2 regions of the Amycolatopsis methanolica 239 genome follow, and region 1 is predicted to be linked to the other one. Evidence: riboswitches for the same ligand, from Rfam matches in the RefSeq annotation. Region 1 holds a riboswitch; the other holds the start of a gene.
The links. A riboswitch is a leader RNA that binds a small molecule or an ion and turns the genes downstream of it on or off. The one in region 1 is predicted to bind S-adenosylhomocysteine.
Positions count from the first base shown of each region.

Region 2: it holds a riboswitch for S-adenosylhomocysteine, as region 1 does, so the genes downstream of both, AMETH_RS40585 (MOSC N-terminal beta barrel domain-containing protein) here and metH (methionine synthase) in region 1, are expected to answer to the same signal.

Region 1 covers NZ_CP009110.1:2,921,762-2,929,757, forward strand. Annotated here, with positions in the region: gene AMETH_RS13970 (hypothetical protein) at 1-11, shown strand, start outside; gene AMETH_RS13975 (NUDIX domain-containing protein) at 43-561, shown strand; gene AMETH_RS13980 (3-hydroxyacyl-CoA dehydrogenase) at 666-1,508, shown strand; gene AMETH_RS13985 (TetR/AcrR family transcriptional regulator) at 1,505-2,152, shown strand; gene AMETH_RS13990 (enoyl-CoA hydratase/isomerase family protein) at 2,149-3,192, shown strand; gene AMETH_RS13995 (winged helix DNA-binding domain-containing protein) at 3,219-4,352, shown strand; gene AMETH_RS14000 (zinc-dependent alcohol dehydrogenase) at 4,355-5,362, opposite strand; S-adenosyl-L-homocysteine riboswitch at 5,828-5,905, shown strand; gene metH (methionine synthase) at 5,921-7,996, shown strand, end outside.
Region 2 covers NZ_CP009110.1:4,438,453-4,446,448, forward strand. Annotated here, with positions in the region: gene AMETH_RS21540 (vWA domain-containing protein) at 1-447, shown strand, start outside; gene AMETH_RS21545 (hypothetical protein) at 526-1,479, shown strand; gene AMETH_RS21550 (hypothetical protein) at 1,850-2,083, shown strand; gene AMETH_RS21555 (FecCD family ABC transporter permease) at 2,080-3,117, opposite strand; gene AMETH_RS21560 (ABC transporter substrate-binding protein) at 3,114-4,097, opposite strand; cobalamin riboswitch at 4,162-4,343, opposite strand; gene AMETH_RS40580 (MOSC domain-containing protein) at 4,333-4,566, opposite strand; gene AMETH_RS40585 (MOSC N-terminal beta barrel domain-containing protein) at 4,578-4,967, opposite strand; S-adenosyl-L-homocysteine riboswitch at 4,981-5,056, opposite strand; gene AMETH_RS21575 (sulfite exporter TauE/SafE family protein) at 5,076-5,852, opposite strand; gene AMETH_RS21580 (class I SAM-dependent methyltransferase) at 5,960-6,781, opposite strand; gene AMETH_RS21585 (DoxX family protein) at 6,841-7,206, shown strand; gene AMETH_RS21590 (CGNR zinc finger domain-containing protein) at 7,220-7,729, shown strand; gene AMETH_RS21595 (LLM class F420-dependent oxidoreductase) at 7,730-7,996, opposite strand, start outside.

The DNA.
Region 1 (7,996 bases):
ACCTGGCCTGACCGACCGCGGACGGCCGGTACGATCCGGTCTGTGAAGATCGACCGTCCGCTGCTGTTCGCGCCGCAACGCTGGGCGTGGGGCGGTCTCGACGCCGTGTTCTCCACCGCGGCGCCTGCCGACGAGCTGGTCACCAACGTCCACGTCGCCGGTTTCGTCGGCGACCGGATCGTCGTGTGCCGGGACGAGCGGTACGGCTGGTTCCTGCCGGGCGGCACGCGGGAGGCGGGGGAGAGCATCGGCGAGTGCGTCGCCCGCGAACCGGCCGAGGAGGCCGGCGCCCGGCTGGCCGGCGAGCTGCGGTGGATCGGCGCGCACCACTGCGTCAGCGACCGGCCCGAGCCTTACCGTCCGCACCAGCCGCACCCGGAGAAGGCGTGGCTGTGGTGCGCGGCCGAGGTGGAGATCGTCGGCGAACCGGGCAATCCGGACGACGGCGAGCAGGTGGTGGAGGTCCGCCTCGCCGCGGTGGCCGAGGCGCAGGCGTTGCCCGGCGCGAGCGCGGACTGGATGCCGGACCTGATCGCGCTCGCCGTGGAGTCCCGCGGCTGAGACATCCGCCCCGCGGGCCTTCCCCGCGCGGTCGATCTCCCTTAACGTGCGCTAAGCAAGGTTCCGGCGCGGCCGGAACGTGCGAACGGAAGGGGTGTTGTGACATGGAGGTCGGCAACGCGGTCGCGCTGGTGACTGGTGGCGCGTCGGGGCTCGGGCTGGCGACGGTCAAGGAGCTGCACGGCAAGGGCGCGAAGGTCGTCATCGTGGATCTGCCCTCGTCGCAGGGTGAGGCGGTGGCCAAGGAGCTGGGCGACGGGGTGGTGTTCGCCGCGGCCGACGTGACCGACGAGGCGCAGGTGTCCGCGGCGCTGGACGCGGCGGAGGCGCTGGGCACGTTGCGGATCGCGGTGAACTGCGCGGGCATCGGCAACGCGCACAAGACCGTGGGCAAGCGGGGTCCCTTCCCGCTGGACGGGTTCGTCAAGGTCATCAACGTCAACCTGGTGGGCACGTTCAACGTGATCCGGCTGGCCGCGGAGCGGATCGCCAAGACCGAGCCGGCAGGCGAGGAACGCGGCGTCATCGTCAACACCGCGTCCGTGGCCGCGTTCGACGGGCAGATCGGGCAGGCGGCGTATTCGGCGTCCAAGGGCGGGATCGTTGGGATGACGTTGCCGATCGCGCGGGATCTGGCGAGCCTGCAGATCCGGGTGGTGACGATCGCGCCGGGGTTGTTCCACACGCCGCTGTTCGCGACCCTGCCGGAGGAGGCGATCGCCTCCCTCGGCGCGCAGGTGCCGCACCCCTCGCGGCTGGGTGACCCCGCCGAGTTCGCGGCGCTGGCCCGGCACATCGTGGAGAACCCGATGCTCAACGGCGAGACCATCCGGCTCGACGGCGCCATCCGGATGGCCGCGCTGACCCGGCATGCGGCGGCGGCGCCCCGGCCCGCCGCCGCGCCCCGTTATCGTTTTCCGGTGACCTCTTCGATGGGCTGGACATGACGCGACCCGCGGGCGCGTGGCGGGAGTACGGACCGCTCGAGCTGACCCCGATCCTGGCTGCCGCGCTGGAAGCCTTCTACGAGCAGGGCTTCCACGGCACCCCCGTGCGGGACATCGCGCGGCGGGTCGGCCAGACGGTGCCGGCGCTGTATTACCACCACGAGAACAAGGAGGGCGTGTTCACCGCGCTCGTCGAGGAGGCCACGAGCGACCTCGACTGGCGGGTGCGGCAGGCCGTCGAGGAAGCAGGCGACCGGCCGGACCTGCGGCTGGTCAACGCGGTCGAGGCGATCGTGCTGCACATGGCGCACCGCACCCGGCTCGCCGCGCTGGACTTCGAGCTGCGGCACCTGTCCCCGGCCAACCGCAAGCGGTACGCCGCGCGGCGCAAGGAGATCGAGGTCCTCGTCACGCGGATCGTCTCCGACGGGGTGGCCGAAGGACTGTTCGTCGCGAAACGGCCCGCGGAGACCGCGCGGGCGCTGCTGGGCATGCTCCAGTCGATCGGCCGCTGGTACCACCCGGACGGCGGCCCGCTGTCGCCGGACGAGCTGGCCGAGCGCTACGTCGACATCGCGCTGATGACCGTCGGCGTGCGCAAGCGGCCCGCGGCCCGGGCACGTCGGCGGGCCCGCTCCGCATGACCGTGGGGATCGCCGCGCTCGCCGACGGCGCCGCGCACGACCCGCTCCTGGACGACGCCGGTCAGGCGCGGCGGCCGCTGGTCGTGGTCGACCTCGACGAGCCTGTGCCCGCCGACGTCGTCGACGCCGCCGCGCGGGCGGCCCGGTCGTCCGAACGGATCCTGGTCGGCGTCGCCTGCCGTGCGGTCGACGACGAGCGCTGGGCACTGGCCGACGCCCTCGACCTGACGTTCGCGGCCGCCGGCTGCGGCAGCGGCCCCCAGTTCGTGGCGAGCGACGACCCGGCGGGCGACGCCGAGGTGCTGCGGCAGGCGGCCGAGGCGAACCCGCAGGCCGCGCTGGTGCTGCGCCAGGTGCTGCGGGCGAGCGGCCGTCTGGACGTCGCCGCGGCCCTGGACGTCGAGTCGTTTGCCTACTCGACGCTGCTCGGCGGGCCGGAGTTCGCGCGCTGGCTGAGCGGACGCGGGAACCGGCCGCTGCCCCCGCCCGCGACCGAACCGCCGGTGCTCCTGGCCCGCGACGGCGACGTGCTGCGCGTGACGCTCAACCGGCCCGGCCGTCGCAACGCCTACGGCCGGGAGGTGCGGGACGCGCTCGCCGACGCCCTGCGGGCCGCCGCGGCGGAGGACTGCCGGGTGGTGCTCGACGGGGCCGGTCCGGCGTTCTGCTCGGGCGGCGACCTCGACGAGTTCGGCACCACCCCGGACCTGGTCACCGCGCACTTCGTGCGAACCAGGGCCGGTGCCGCGCGGGCGCTGCACGCGATCGCCGGGCGCGCGGAGGTGCGCGTGCACGGGGCGTGCGTCGGCGCGGGCATCGAGCTGGCGGCGTTCGCGGGCCGTGTGGTGGCGCACGCGAACACGGTGTTCCGGCTGCCGGAGGCCGCGATGGGCCTGATCCCCGGCGCGGGCGGCACGGTGAGCGTGCCGCGCCGGATCGGCCGGTGGCGCACGCTGTGGCCGGCGCTGTCGGGGCGGCCCCTGAGCGCGGTGACAGCGCTGGACTGGGGCCTGGTCGACGCCATCGAGGACGGTTTCTGACCGCTTTGCGGTCTAGCGTTCCGATCATGACCGCCCGCGTTTCGTGGACCGCCGTCCGAGCCCGCCGGCTCGGCCGGCACTTCCTGTCCCGCCCCGGGGCGGGACAGGCGGACACCGTCGCCGCGATGTGCGGCGCGCACGCCCAGGTCCGCACCGCCGCCGAGCTGTCGGTCGCCCTGCGCACCGGCGGCACCGCGGACGACGTCCGGGACGCGGTCGCCGATCACACGCTGATCCGCACGTTCGGCCCGCGCGGCACTGTCCACCTGCTGCCGGCTCAGGACCTGGCGCTGTGGACCGGTGCGCTTCCCGCGGTCCCGCGGCGTTCGACCATGCCGTCCGCGGTGCGGCTCACCGACGAGCAGACCGACCAGGTCGTGGAGGCCGTCGCGGACGCGCTCACCGACGCCGAACTGACCGCCGACGAACTCACCGAGGCGGTCGTCGCCCGCGTCGGCCCGTGGGCCGGCGACCTCGTCATGCCGGCGTTCCAGGGGTTCTGGCCGCGCTGGCGCCAGGCACTGGCGACGGCCGCGCACCGGGGCGCGCTGTGCTTCGGCCGGGACCGCGGGCGGCAGGTCACCTACACCAGCCCGCGCCGGTGGCTGCCCGGGTTCCGGCCGGAGGAGACCGAAACCGCGCTGACCGGCGTGCTCGCCCGCTACCTGCACGCCTACGGGCCGGCCACGCCCCAGCACTTCGCGCGCTGGCTGGCCGCTCCGGTGGAGTGGGCGTCGGCGCTGTTCGCCCGCGCCGGCCTGCGCCCGGTCGACCTCGACGGCGAGTGCATGTGGCTGAACGCCGACGACACCCTGCCCGGCAGCCGGACACCGCCCGCGCTGCGGCTGCTGCCGTTGTTCGACGCGCACGTCGTCGGCAGCTTCCCGCGGGAACTGCTCTTCCCCGGTGTCGCCGCGCACCGGTGCCTCGCCCGCGGGCAGGCGGGCAACTTCCCGGTGCTGCTCGTCGACGGCGTGGTCGGCGGGCTGTGGCACCAGCGCCGCTCCGGCCGGGCGGTCCACCTCACCGTCGAACCGTTCACGACGCTGAACGCCGCGCACCGGCGCGAGCTGGACGAACAGGTAGCCCTGTTGGGGGAGGTCCTCGGCCGGGAGCCGCGGCTGACGATCGGCCCGGTGACCGTCGGCGCGCACGCCTGAGGTCAGCGCCGGGGGTCGACGTGGATCTTCGGCGCGCCGCCCGCGGGCCGGTCACCGGCGAGTACGGCGGCCACCTCGCCGAGCCCGACGGTGGCGGCGACCAGCGGCACCGGGTCGACCGCGCCGCTCGCGTACTGCTCGATCGTCCCGGCCAGGCCGGGGGAGGCCGACAGCACGCCGACCGCGGTGACGTCCTTCAACGCCAGCAGGCGCGTGTCGAGCAGGCTGGGCCGCCCGGCCAGGCCGATGAAGACGACCCGGCCGCCCGGTTCGACCAGTTCCACCGCCCTGGCGGGGAGTTCCGGCGCCCCGGAAGCGTCGATCACCGCGTCGAACGGCAGCTCCGGCAAGCAGTCCGGGGACCAGGCGTGGCGGAAACCGAGCGAGCGGGCGAACTCCAGCGACGCGGCGGTGGCGCCCAGCAGGTGCACCTCCGCGCCGGCCGCGCGGGCGAACATCGCGCACAGCAGGCCGATCGTGCCCGGGCCGAGGACGAGCACCCGGTCGCCGGGACGCGGATCCGCGCCGCGCACCGCCCGCAGCGCGTTGCCGCCCGGCTCGACCATCGCGCCCGCGGCGGCCCCGACCGCGTCCGGCAACGAGTGCAGCGCGGTCACCGGCACGGCCAGGCGCTCCGCCAGCGCGCCCGGCCGCCCGCCGCGAATCCCGATTTCGGTGCGGTTCTCGCACAGGTGCTGGCGGCCGCTGCGGCACCGGCGGCAGGTGCGGCACCCGAGCATCGTGTCCCCGGTGACCCGCCTGCCGAGCCAGGCCGGGTCGACGCCGTCGCCGGATGCCACGACCGTGCCGCACCACTCGTGGCCCAGCCGCATGGGATACCGGGCGTGCGCGTCGTGCAGATAAGGCATGCTGCCGTCGAAGAACTCCGCGTCCGTGCCGCAGATCCCGGCCCGCGCCACGGCGACGACGACCTCACCTGGCGCGGGGAACGGCGGCTCGACCTCGACCACGGCGCCCTCGCCGGGAGCGGTGACCACGAACGCGCGCATGGCCCCGAGCGTAGCGGGAAAGATCCACTGTGGACGGCAATGGGCACAAAGTCCTCACTTTGAGGACTTTGTCCTTGCCCCGGACGGTCTTCCCGGGCGCATACTGGAGGAGCACGTGCGGGTGCTCGGGGCACCGCACGGCGGGGAAGCGGGTTCCGTCGGGGGATGGTGCCCGCGGGAGGTCGATGCCCGGCCGGTCGGGGCCACTGGGCAGGCGGTCTCCGACGGCGGGCCGGCTTGGGGAAGCCGGCCCGCCGTTCTGTGTGCCCGGTCGGTCCTCGATCGGGCCGGCTTCCACCCCGGGTACCAGCACCGGGACGTCCTCACCGCGGCGGCGAGCCAGAACACCGGCGAAGCCGAACCGGTGGCCGCGAACCTGGCGCGCGTCGCCCTCCGCTGACGGCCGGGGTCCACATCGCGGGAACAGTTTTGGTGCCGCCGCGGGGCGTCCAGTACTGTGTTCGCCAGGCCGAGAGGCGCTGCAACGGACCCAGGTCCGCCACGCTCGGCCCCCGTGAACCGCAACAAGGGCGCCTCCCGACAGTTGGGAGGGCGCCGGTGGAAACGACGAAGGCTCTGCGGGAAATCCTGAGCGACCGGGTTGCCGTGCTCGACGGCGCCTGGGGCACGATGCTGCAGGGCGCGGGCCTCACCCCGGCCGACTACCGCGGCGACCTGATCGGCGACCACCCGCGGGACGTCACCGGCGACCCGGACCTGCTCAACCTCACGCGCCCCGATCTGATCCTCGACGTGCACCGGCAGTACCTCGCCGCGGGCGCGGACATCACCACGACCAACACGTTCACCGCGACCAGCATCGGCCAGGCCGACTACGGCCTGCAGCACCTCGTCCGCGAGATGAACGTGCGCGGCGCCCAGCTGGCCCGCCAGGCCGCCGACGAAGCAGGCGGCAGGTTCGTCGCCGGCTCCATCGGGCCGCTCAACGTCACCCTGTCTCTGTCGCCGAAGGTCGACGAGCCCGCCTACCGCGCGGTCACCTTCGACGAGGTCCGCGACGCCTACGCCGAGCAGATCGCCGCGCTCGCTGAGGGCGGCGTCGACCTGCTGCTCATCGAGACGATCTTCGACACCCTGAACGCGAAGGCCGCCATCGCCGCGGCCCGTGACGTCGCCCCGCACCTGCCGCTGTGGATCTCGGTGACCATCGTCGACCTGTCCGGGCGCACCCTGTCCGGCCAGACCGTCGAGGCGTTCTGGAGCGCGATCGAGCACGCCCGCCCGCTGGTCGTGGGCGTGAACTGCTCGCTGGGCGCGGAGGAGATGCGCCCGCACGTCGAGCAGCTGTCCCGGCTGGCGGGCACCTACGTCGCCTGCCACCCCAACGCCGGCCTGCCCAACGCGTTCGGCGGCTACGACCAGACTCCGGACGAGACCGCCCGCATGCTGGGCGAGTTCGCGGGCAGCGGCCTGGTCAACATCGTCGGCGGCTGCTGCGGCACCGGCCCCGCGCACATCGCCAAGATCGCCCAGGCGGTCTCCGGAGCGGCTCCGCGCGAGGTCCCGCCGCCGCGCACCCACACCCGGTTCAGCGGGCTGGAGCCGTTCGAGATCGGCGCCGACACCGGGTTCGTGATGATCGGCGAGCGCACCAACGTCACCGGCTCGGCCAAGTTCCGGCGGCTGATCGAGTCCGGCGACTACCAGGCCGCCGTCGACGTCGCACTGGACCAGGTCCGCGGCGGCGCCAACCTGCTCGACGTCAACATGGACGCCGACCTGCTCGACTCCGAGCACGCGATGACGACGTTCCTCAACCTGATCGCCACCGAGCCGGAGGTGGCCCGCATCCCGATCATGGTCGACAGCTCGCGGTGGAGCGTGCTGGAGGCCGGGCTCAAGTGCGTGCAGGGCAAGGGCGTGGTCAACTCGATCAGCCTGAAGGAGGGCGAGGAGCAGTTCCTGCGCCAGGCCCGCCGTATCCGCGACTACGGCGCCGGTGTCGTCGTGATGGCCTTCGACGAGAAGGGCCAGGCCGACACCACCGAGCGCAAGGTGGAGATCTGCGCCCGCGCCTACGACCTGCTCACGCGCGAGGCCGGGTTCCCGCCCGAGGACATCGTGTTCGACCCCAACGTGCTGGCCGTCGCCACCGGCATCGCCGAGCACAACGGCTACGCCAAGGCGTTCATCGAGGCGCTGCCGCTGATCAAGCAGCGCTGCCCGGGCGCGCGCACCAGCGGCGGCATCTCGAACCTGTCGTTCTCCTTCCGCGGCAACGACGTCGTGCGCGAGGCGATGCACTCGGCGTTCCTGTTCCACGCGGTGCGCGCCGGGCTGGACATGGGCATCGTCAACGCCGGCCAGCTCGCCGTCTACGAGGACATCCCCGCCGACCTGCTGGAACTGGTCGAGGACGTGTTGTTCGACCGGCGCGAGGACGCCACCGACCGGCTGGTGGAGTTCGCCGAGACGGTCCGCGGCCAGGGCCGCAAGCGGGTGGTGGATCTGTCGTGGCGCGAGGCGCCGGTGGCCGAGCGGCTGCGGCACGCGCTGGTGCACGGCATCGTCGACTACATCGAGGACGACACCGAAGAGGCGCGGCAGAACTTCGCGCGGCCCCTGGAGGTCATCGAGGGCCCGCTGATGGACGGCATGAAGACCGTCGGCGAC
Region 2 (7,996 bases), 1.5 Mb from region 1:
CTGTCGGACCAGTTCAGCAAGATCCGCACGTTCGCGTTCGTCGAGCTGACCGACGAGATCACCGGCCTGGTCACCGCGGGCGCGGCGGACCCGGAGGGGCTCGCGCGGCGCATCCTCACGCAGGCGAAGCTCACCCGCTGGGGCATGAGCAGCGACTACGGCGGTTCGCTGGCGAGCTTCGTGGACGGGTGGCCGGACGCCGTCGGGCCGCGCACGTCGGTCCTGATCCTCGGCGACGGCCGCACCAACGGCGGCGACCCGAACCTCGACGCGGTGCGCCGGATCGCGGACAAGGCCAAGCACGTCCACTGGCTCAACCCGGAGGCGCGATCAGCTTGGGGCACGGGCGATTCCGCCGCGCTGCGGTACGCCCGCGTGGTCCCGATGCACGAGTGCCGCAACCTGCGTCAGCTCACCCAGCTGGTGACCGAGCTGCTGCCCGGCTGATGGTAACGAAGCCGTCTCGCGGGGAGTGATTTTCCCGCTGCGGTGTGTAAGTGGTCGAGACCAGGGCATCCCGTGGTCATGGCGGGGAGCACGGTCGGCAGGCGGGCCTTCCTCACCGCGACCCTGGCGGGCGCGGCGAGCGCCGCCTGCAGCGGCGGTGGTGAGGGTTTCTTTTCCAGGCAGGCGCTTTCCGGGCGGCCGGCGCCGCTGGACGCGCCCGCCGCGGGGTTGCGCGGGTTCCCGGCGCAGGTCGCCGCGCACAGCGTGGTCGAGGACCACCTGCTGGTCAGCTACTGCGGCGCGCCGGGCAGCCCGGCGCTGGGGCGGATGACCGGTGATCTGCAGGAGGCCTCCGCGCGACTGCGCGAGCTGATCGGCACCTACCCGCGGACCCGGCCGGTGGTCCCGGTGGTCGAGCTGATCGCGACGACAGTGAACCCGACGCCGGGCCCGGACGGCATGTACCGCAGCCGGGCGAACGACAGCACGATCCAGCGCTACCTCGACGCGGCGCGGGCGCTGGACGGGCAGCTGCTGCTCAACATCCAGCCGGGGCGCGCGGACTTCCTGCCCGAGGTGAAGGCGTTCGAGCACTGGCTGACCGAGCCGGACGTCGGTGTCGCACTGGACCCGGAGTGGGCGGTGGAACCGGGCGTCGTGCCGGGCGAGGAGTTCGGTGTGACGACCGGCGAGGAGCTCGACGGAGTGGCCGCCTACCTCGCTTCGCTGGTGGCGCGGCACCGGCTGCCGGAGAAGATCATGGTGTACCACCAGGTGGCGGTGACGGTCGTGCGGGACATCGCCGGGCTGAAGCGGCACAACGGGGTCGCGGTGATCAACGTGGTGGACGGCATCGGCAGCGCCGAGGCGAAGAAGGCCACCTGGGACCAGGTGATGAAGCGCAAGCCGCCGCACGTCAAGGCGGGGTTCAAGCTCTTCTACCAGGAGGACACCCGCGGCGGGCAACCGCTGATGAGGCCCGAGCAGGTGGTCGGGCTGCAGCCGGAACCGGTCTACGTGGTGTACGAATAGGGGCCCCCGAGCGCGGGGCAGTTGGGAGTCCGCACTCGGGGGCCACTCGCCTGCCACAACGCTCCGAGGGGGAGTTCGAGCGCGGGCAAGACGGCGGTGCCGGAGGTGTCGCGCCCACCCTCCGCGCGGGCCTTATCAGTGAATCGAGGCGAAAGCAGGGCGTGTTACTGGCAGGTCTTCAACAATTTCAGGGAATCCAGGAGATGTCGTCCGGGTCGCCGCCGATGAGGGTCTGCCGGGTATCCTGTGAGCTGGGTCGCATGCTCCGCAACGCTAGCGATTGTTGAACGATCCGTCAACCCGGTTGCTCGATTGTTCAACGATCCTCTATTCTGTGGCGCACCACACCGTTCTCGGAAAGGTGCCAGCGATGACCGCGTCCACCCTCAGCCACCGCGACGTCGAATTCCTGAAAGCGGTTGCCGACGGTCGCGTGGAACTGACCGCGAGCAGCGAGCCGCACGTGTACGTCGACGGACTCTCCTGCTGCGACCAGTTCGGCGCGCGACTGCTGATCCACGCCGGCCTGGTCCGCCGCGTCCCCGGCAACGGCTCTCGCATCCCCGCCAAGCTCACCGACGCCGGCCGCGACGCAATTCGTTAGGCGGCCGCTCGCCGCGTCCATTGTGGACGGCTGCGGTACAGCACGGCCACGAACGCGGGCACGCCGATGATCGACGTGACCACGCCGACCGGCACCTCCTGCGGGTCGAGCACCGTGCGCGCCAGCGTGTCGACCCACACCAGGAACACCGCGCCGGCCACGGCGGTCACCGGCAGCAGGCGTCCGTGGCCAGGGCCGACCAGCGCGCGGGCCGCGTGCGGGAGCACCAGCCCGACGAACCCGACCGCCCCGCAGGCACTCACCAGCGCGGCCGTCAGCAGCGCGGTGACGCACATCAGCACGATCCGGGTCCGCGTCAGCGCGACCCCGAGCGCCGCGGCGAGGTCCTGGCCGTAGGCGAGCACGTCGAGCGTGCGGGCGTGGCCGAAGCACACCAGCAACGCGACGACCAGCACCGCGGCACACACGCCGACCCCGGACCACGACGCGCTGCTGAACGACCCGAGCAGCCAGAACAACACGCCCCGCGTCGTTTCCGCGTCCCCGGCCGTCAACACGACGAACGACGTCAGCGCGGAGAACAGCTGCATCGCCGCGACCCCGGACAGCACGACGCGCTCGGTGGTGCCGCCCAGCGTCTGGCTGAGCAACAGCACGAGCCCGAACGACAGCACCGCCCCGGCGAACGCCCCCGCGGACAACGACACCACTCCCCCGCCGACGCCGAGCACCACGACCAGCACGGCACCGGTCGACGCGCCCGAGGACACCCCGAGCACGAACGGGTCGGCGAGCGGGTTGCGCAGCAGCGACTGCATGACCGCCCCGCACACCGCCAGGCCCGCCCCGCACACGGCGGCCAGCAGGGCGCGCGGGATCCGCAGGTGCCACACGATTCCGTCGCGCACCGGCGAGAGCACCGGCTCCCCGAAGCCGAGGTGGGCCAGGACGGTCGCGTAGACATCGCCGACGCTGATCCCGGCCGGGCCGATCGTCACCGCGACGGCCACCGACACCACGAGCAGCGCGAGACCACCGGCGCACAGCGGCAGGACTCGCGCGGTGCGCGTCACCTGGCGAACCCGAACCCGCGCAGCGCCGCGGCGACCTGCTCGGCGCCGTCCACGGTACGCAGTGTCGGATTCATCGCCTGCCCGGACAACAGCACGTACCGCTTGTTCCGCACGGCAGCCAGGTCGCGGGTCACCGGGTGCGACTCCAGGAACGCGATCTTGGCGGCGGCGTTCTCCGCGGTCTGCGAACGGCGGGTCAGGTCGCCGAGGACGATCACGTCCGGGTCGCGTTCGGCGACCGTCTCCCAGTTGATCTGCGGCCACTCCTCGCGCGTGTCGTCGAAGACGTTGCGGGCGCCCACGGTCGTCGTGATGATGCCGGGCGCGCCGCAGCAACCCGCCAGGTAGGGGGCTTCGGAGTTGGCGAACCAGAACATCAGCCGGGCGTTCGCGCCGGCGCCCGCGACCGCGCGCATCCGTTCCTGCAGGCTGGTCACCAGCTGCTCGCCGCGGTCCTCGACGCCGAAGATCCGCGCGAGGTCCCGGATCTCGGTGTAGACGGCGTCCATGGTCAGAGTCTCGGTGCGCGTGCCGTCGCCGCCGCCGCTGGTGTCCTTGGCGCACTCGGTCGGCGACAGGTAGGCGGGCACCCCGAGCTGCTCGAACTGCTCGCGGGTCGCGACGCCGCCCTTGCCGAGGATGGCGCCGAACGAGGCGGCGACGAAGTCCGGCTCGGCGGCGAGCACGGTCTCGAACGACGGGTAGTTCTCGGCGAGCCGGGGCACCTTCGCGTTGTCCGCGGCCAGGTGCGGCAGCACGGGATCGGTCCAGGTGGCGGTGCCTGCCATGCGGTCGGCCAGGCCGAGGGACAGCATGATCTCCGCCGCGCCCTGGTTGAGCGCGACCGCCCGCCGCGGCGGTTCCGCCACGCGGACCTGGTGGCCGCAGTTGTCGACGGCCACGGCGGCGGTGTCTCCGGAGGGGGTGGCGCTCGCACACCCCGTCAGCGTCAGCACGGCGGCGAGCAGCGAGAAGGTCATCGATCGGCGCACAGCGGCCCCTAGCGTCGAGGGCTCATGCGCGGAGCCCGGTCCGGCGGTCTCCCCCGTGGCGGGGGTGCCAGCAGGTCTTCGGACTCGGGGTCGTCCGGGCGGAACGCCTTCCCGGACCGCGTGGTCCAGTGGCCGTTGTCCCGCCCGTCGCCGCTCACCGCTGCGCGTCAGTTCCGGATTCGCACCGGATTCCCTGGCCCCTCGCGGGGCACGACTGGCGCGCTCACGCTAGCACGACGACCCCGTCCCCGGCCCCGACCGTGCCCGGTTCCACAGTGGCCCCGTAGGCGCCGAGGCACGTGTCGTGCTCGCGGCCGATGCGGCGCAGGACGGCCGGTGCGCGACGGCCGGTGCGCGGATCGACGTTGACGACGACGCAGCGCCGGTCGCGGCGGTCGACCCGGATGCGGGTGGTGCCGATGCGGAGCGTGCGGCCGATCCAGTCCTCCTCGGGCACGTCGGTGTCGATCAGAGGAGGTTGGGGCGGAAGCGCAGCGGCTCGGCACCGGCGCTGCGGGTGGTGATCAGGGACAACGGCGCGCTGTCGAACGTGCCACGGTCCAGTTTCTGGACGCGCGCGGCGCCCAGTTCCGCGGCGAGCGCGGGATCGGTGACGTCGTGCAGCCTGCCGTCCGGGGTGCGAACCTGGGACTCGCCGACGACCTGGTAGCGGACGAGGTCGTTGCGCCTGCGGATGGTGAGCCAGGGGAAGCCGTTCGACTCCTGGCCCGGCCGGACGAACGCCCAGCGCCGGTCACCGTCGAGGCCGTGCCAGGAGACGGCGGCCTCGTCCAGCGGTTGCGCGGCCATGGACTTGACGGGGTAGCGGAAGATCGCGGCGAGGTGTCCGACGAGCATCTGCGCCTCCTCGGGTGAGAAGGCGCCCTTGCTGCAGGAGACGGTGCCGAGCGTGGCGGGCCGGGCCCGTCGCAGCGCCCCTCGGCACCGCCTGCGAAGGTAGCACTTCTAGCTCCAGGCCTGCCAGGCCAGTGTCACGGCCAGGCCCATGCCCGCCAGCGCGATCGCCACCCGGAGCGGGGCCGCGGGCAGGCGGCGGACCACCGCGGGGCCCACGAAGGAGCCGGCGACCAGACCGAGGCACAGGGCCGCCGCCGCGGGCCAGAGCACCGAGCCGGTGAACGCGAACACCACGGCGGCCACCAGGTTGGCCGCGCCGGTCACGATGTTCTTCGCCGCGTTCGTCCTGGCCAGCGGCTGCGCCCAGGCGGCGGACAGCAGCGCCAGCATGATCACCCCGGCCGCCGCGCCGAAGTACCCGCCGTAGATCGCGACCAGGAACGCGCCCGTCGCAGTGCCCGCGGTGAGCCCGCCGTCGCCGCGGCCGGCGCGTTCGGCCAGCCGCGGGGAGAACAGCAACAGCACCGACGCGCCGCCGATGAGGAACGGGACGATGTAGGCGAACGTGTCCTCGGGGGTGAGCAGCAGCAACGCGCTGCCCGCCGCGCCGCCGACCGCGGTGATCGCGCACAACCGCAGCAACCGGGCGCGCTGCCCGCGCAACTCGGGACGCGAACCGGCCGCCGAGCCGACCGTGTTGCCCATCAACGCGACGGTGTTGGTCACGTTCGCGGTGACCGGCGGCACACCGATCGCCAGCAGCGCCGGATAGGACACCAGCGAGGCGAGCCCGGCGATCGACCCCGTCAGCCCCGCCCCGACACCGGCCACCACGAGGAACAGCAGTTGCCACGGGCCGAGGGTGAGCGGCGGATCAGCGGGCACGTTACCGCAATTTACCGCAAGAGCAAACGTTTTCCCGGCTCACGAGACGAACCCCACTCCTCCACTGTGGAGTCAGAGTGCGGTGTCCAGAAGGGACTCCGCCGCCGTCAGGGCCGGCGCGCGGTGACAAGCCAGGTGGCCGCGCCGAGCAGCACACCGTCGGGCGTCTCGTGCGGGACGAGCGCCTCGGTCAGCGCGGCGACCGCCCGCTCGACCGTCTCCGCCGGGTAGCGCTCGAAGATCGCCCGCAGCATCGCGCCGTGGCGCAGGAAGTCGGCCGCTGCCGCCGCGTCGGCGCCGAGCCGGACCGGCGCCCGGACCTCGTCCACGGCGATGCCGGTCAGCCCCGCACCGGTCAGCAGCTCGCGCAGGTAGCCCGGCCGGGCGAACGAGAACGGTCCGGGGCCGGGCGGGGCGGCGCCGGTCGTGTCGACGTGCGGGGCGATCGCGTCCAGCGCCAGCACCCGGTGCTCGTTCTCGCGCAGGTCCTGCCAGCACAGGAACGCCAGCCGCCCGCCCGGCCGCAGCGCCCGCGTGACGTTGGTGAAGGCGGCGAGCGGGTCGTCGAAGAACATCACGCCGAACCGGCTGAGCGCGACGTCGAACGAGCCCGCGCCGAAGTCGTGGACCTGCACGTCGGCCTGCTCGAACCGCACCCCGTCGAGCCCGGCGGCGCGCTCCCGCGCCACGGCGAGCATCGGGCCGGACAGGTCCGCGCCGAGGACGGCCGCGCCCCGCCCGGCCGCGAGCAGCGTCGTGGTGCCGCAGCCGCAGCCGATGTCGAGGACCCGCTCGCCCGGCTCGATGCGGGCGGCGTCGAGGAGGTGCGGGGTCAGGTGCGCGAGCATCGCGTCGTAGTGCTCGGCGTGGCCGGCCCAATAGCGGCCGGTGTCGCCGTTCCAGTCGCGTGCCTCGTCCTCGTTCGCCATGCGGTCACGTTAGCCCGCGCCGCCTCGTCCGGTGGGTGAGACGAAAGGAGGCGTGTCAGGTGAACGTCGTGTTGTGGATCTGCCAGGGGCTGCTCGCGGCGCTGTTCCTGGTGTCCGGATCGCTCAAGTCCACCCAGTCGAAGCAGCGGATGCTCGACACCGGCCAGACCGGGGTGGTGTTCTTCCCGCTGCCCGTCATCCGGGTGGTCGCCGCCGCGGAACTGGCCGCGGTGCTCGGGCTGGTCCTGCCCGGGGCGACCGGCATCGCGCCCGTGCTCACCCCGGCCGCCGCGATCGGGCTCGCCGTCGTGATGACCGGGGCGGCGATCAGCCACGCGAAGCTGGGCGAGTACCGCACGAGCGCCCTCAACCTGCTGGTGCTGGCGGTCTGCGTGTTCGTGGCGGTGGGGCGGCTGGCGGGGTAGGTAACCTGCCGGTATGGCCTACTCGCGCCCCGCCGCGCCGGACGATCTGCGTCCGCTCGAGGTGTTCGGCAACTCGGCGCGCTTCCTCCACGGCGAGGATCACTTCGGCACGCCCTGGTCGGCCCGCAGTTGGCTGGCCGAGCACGAACTGGGTGAGCTGACGCTGGACGAGCGGGATCTGGCGCGGCTGGCCCGGTTCCGCGAGACGCTGCGCGACCACCTGGACGGCGTGGACGTCGCCGCCGAGCTGAACGAGTTCGCGGCCGCGACGGTCGGCGGTCCGCGCTGGCCGGGCCCCGCGCTGGCCCCGGCGGGCGAGGGCGTTGACGGCCTCATCGCGCGGCTGCTCGACGTGCTGTTCCGCGCCGAGGTGACCGGCCGTGCACGGCGGCTGAAGCCGTGCCGCGCGCCGGAGTGCCGGTGGCTGTTCTACGACCGCTCCCCAGCCGGCAACAGCGTCTGGTGCAGCATGGACATCTGCGGGGCGCGGCACAAGATGCGGGCCTACCGGTCCCGCGCCTGATCAGCCCAGCCGCAGCCGCTCCCCCAGCTTCGCGATGTAGGCCGCGACCTGATCGGCGTCCCGGTCCGGCAGTCCGAACAGCACCTCGGTGACCCCGAGCGACCGCCAGTGCGCGAGCACCTCCGCGTCCGGCCGCCCGGCCAGCGCGACCACCCGCGGCTCGCCCGCCCGGCCCGCGTCCTGCCAGATCTTGCGCAGCAGCCGCACCTTGTCGTCCAGCTCGTGGTCCCTGGGCGTGGTCAGCCAGCCGTCGGCGGAGCGCGCGAT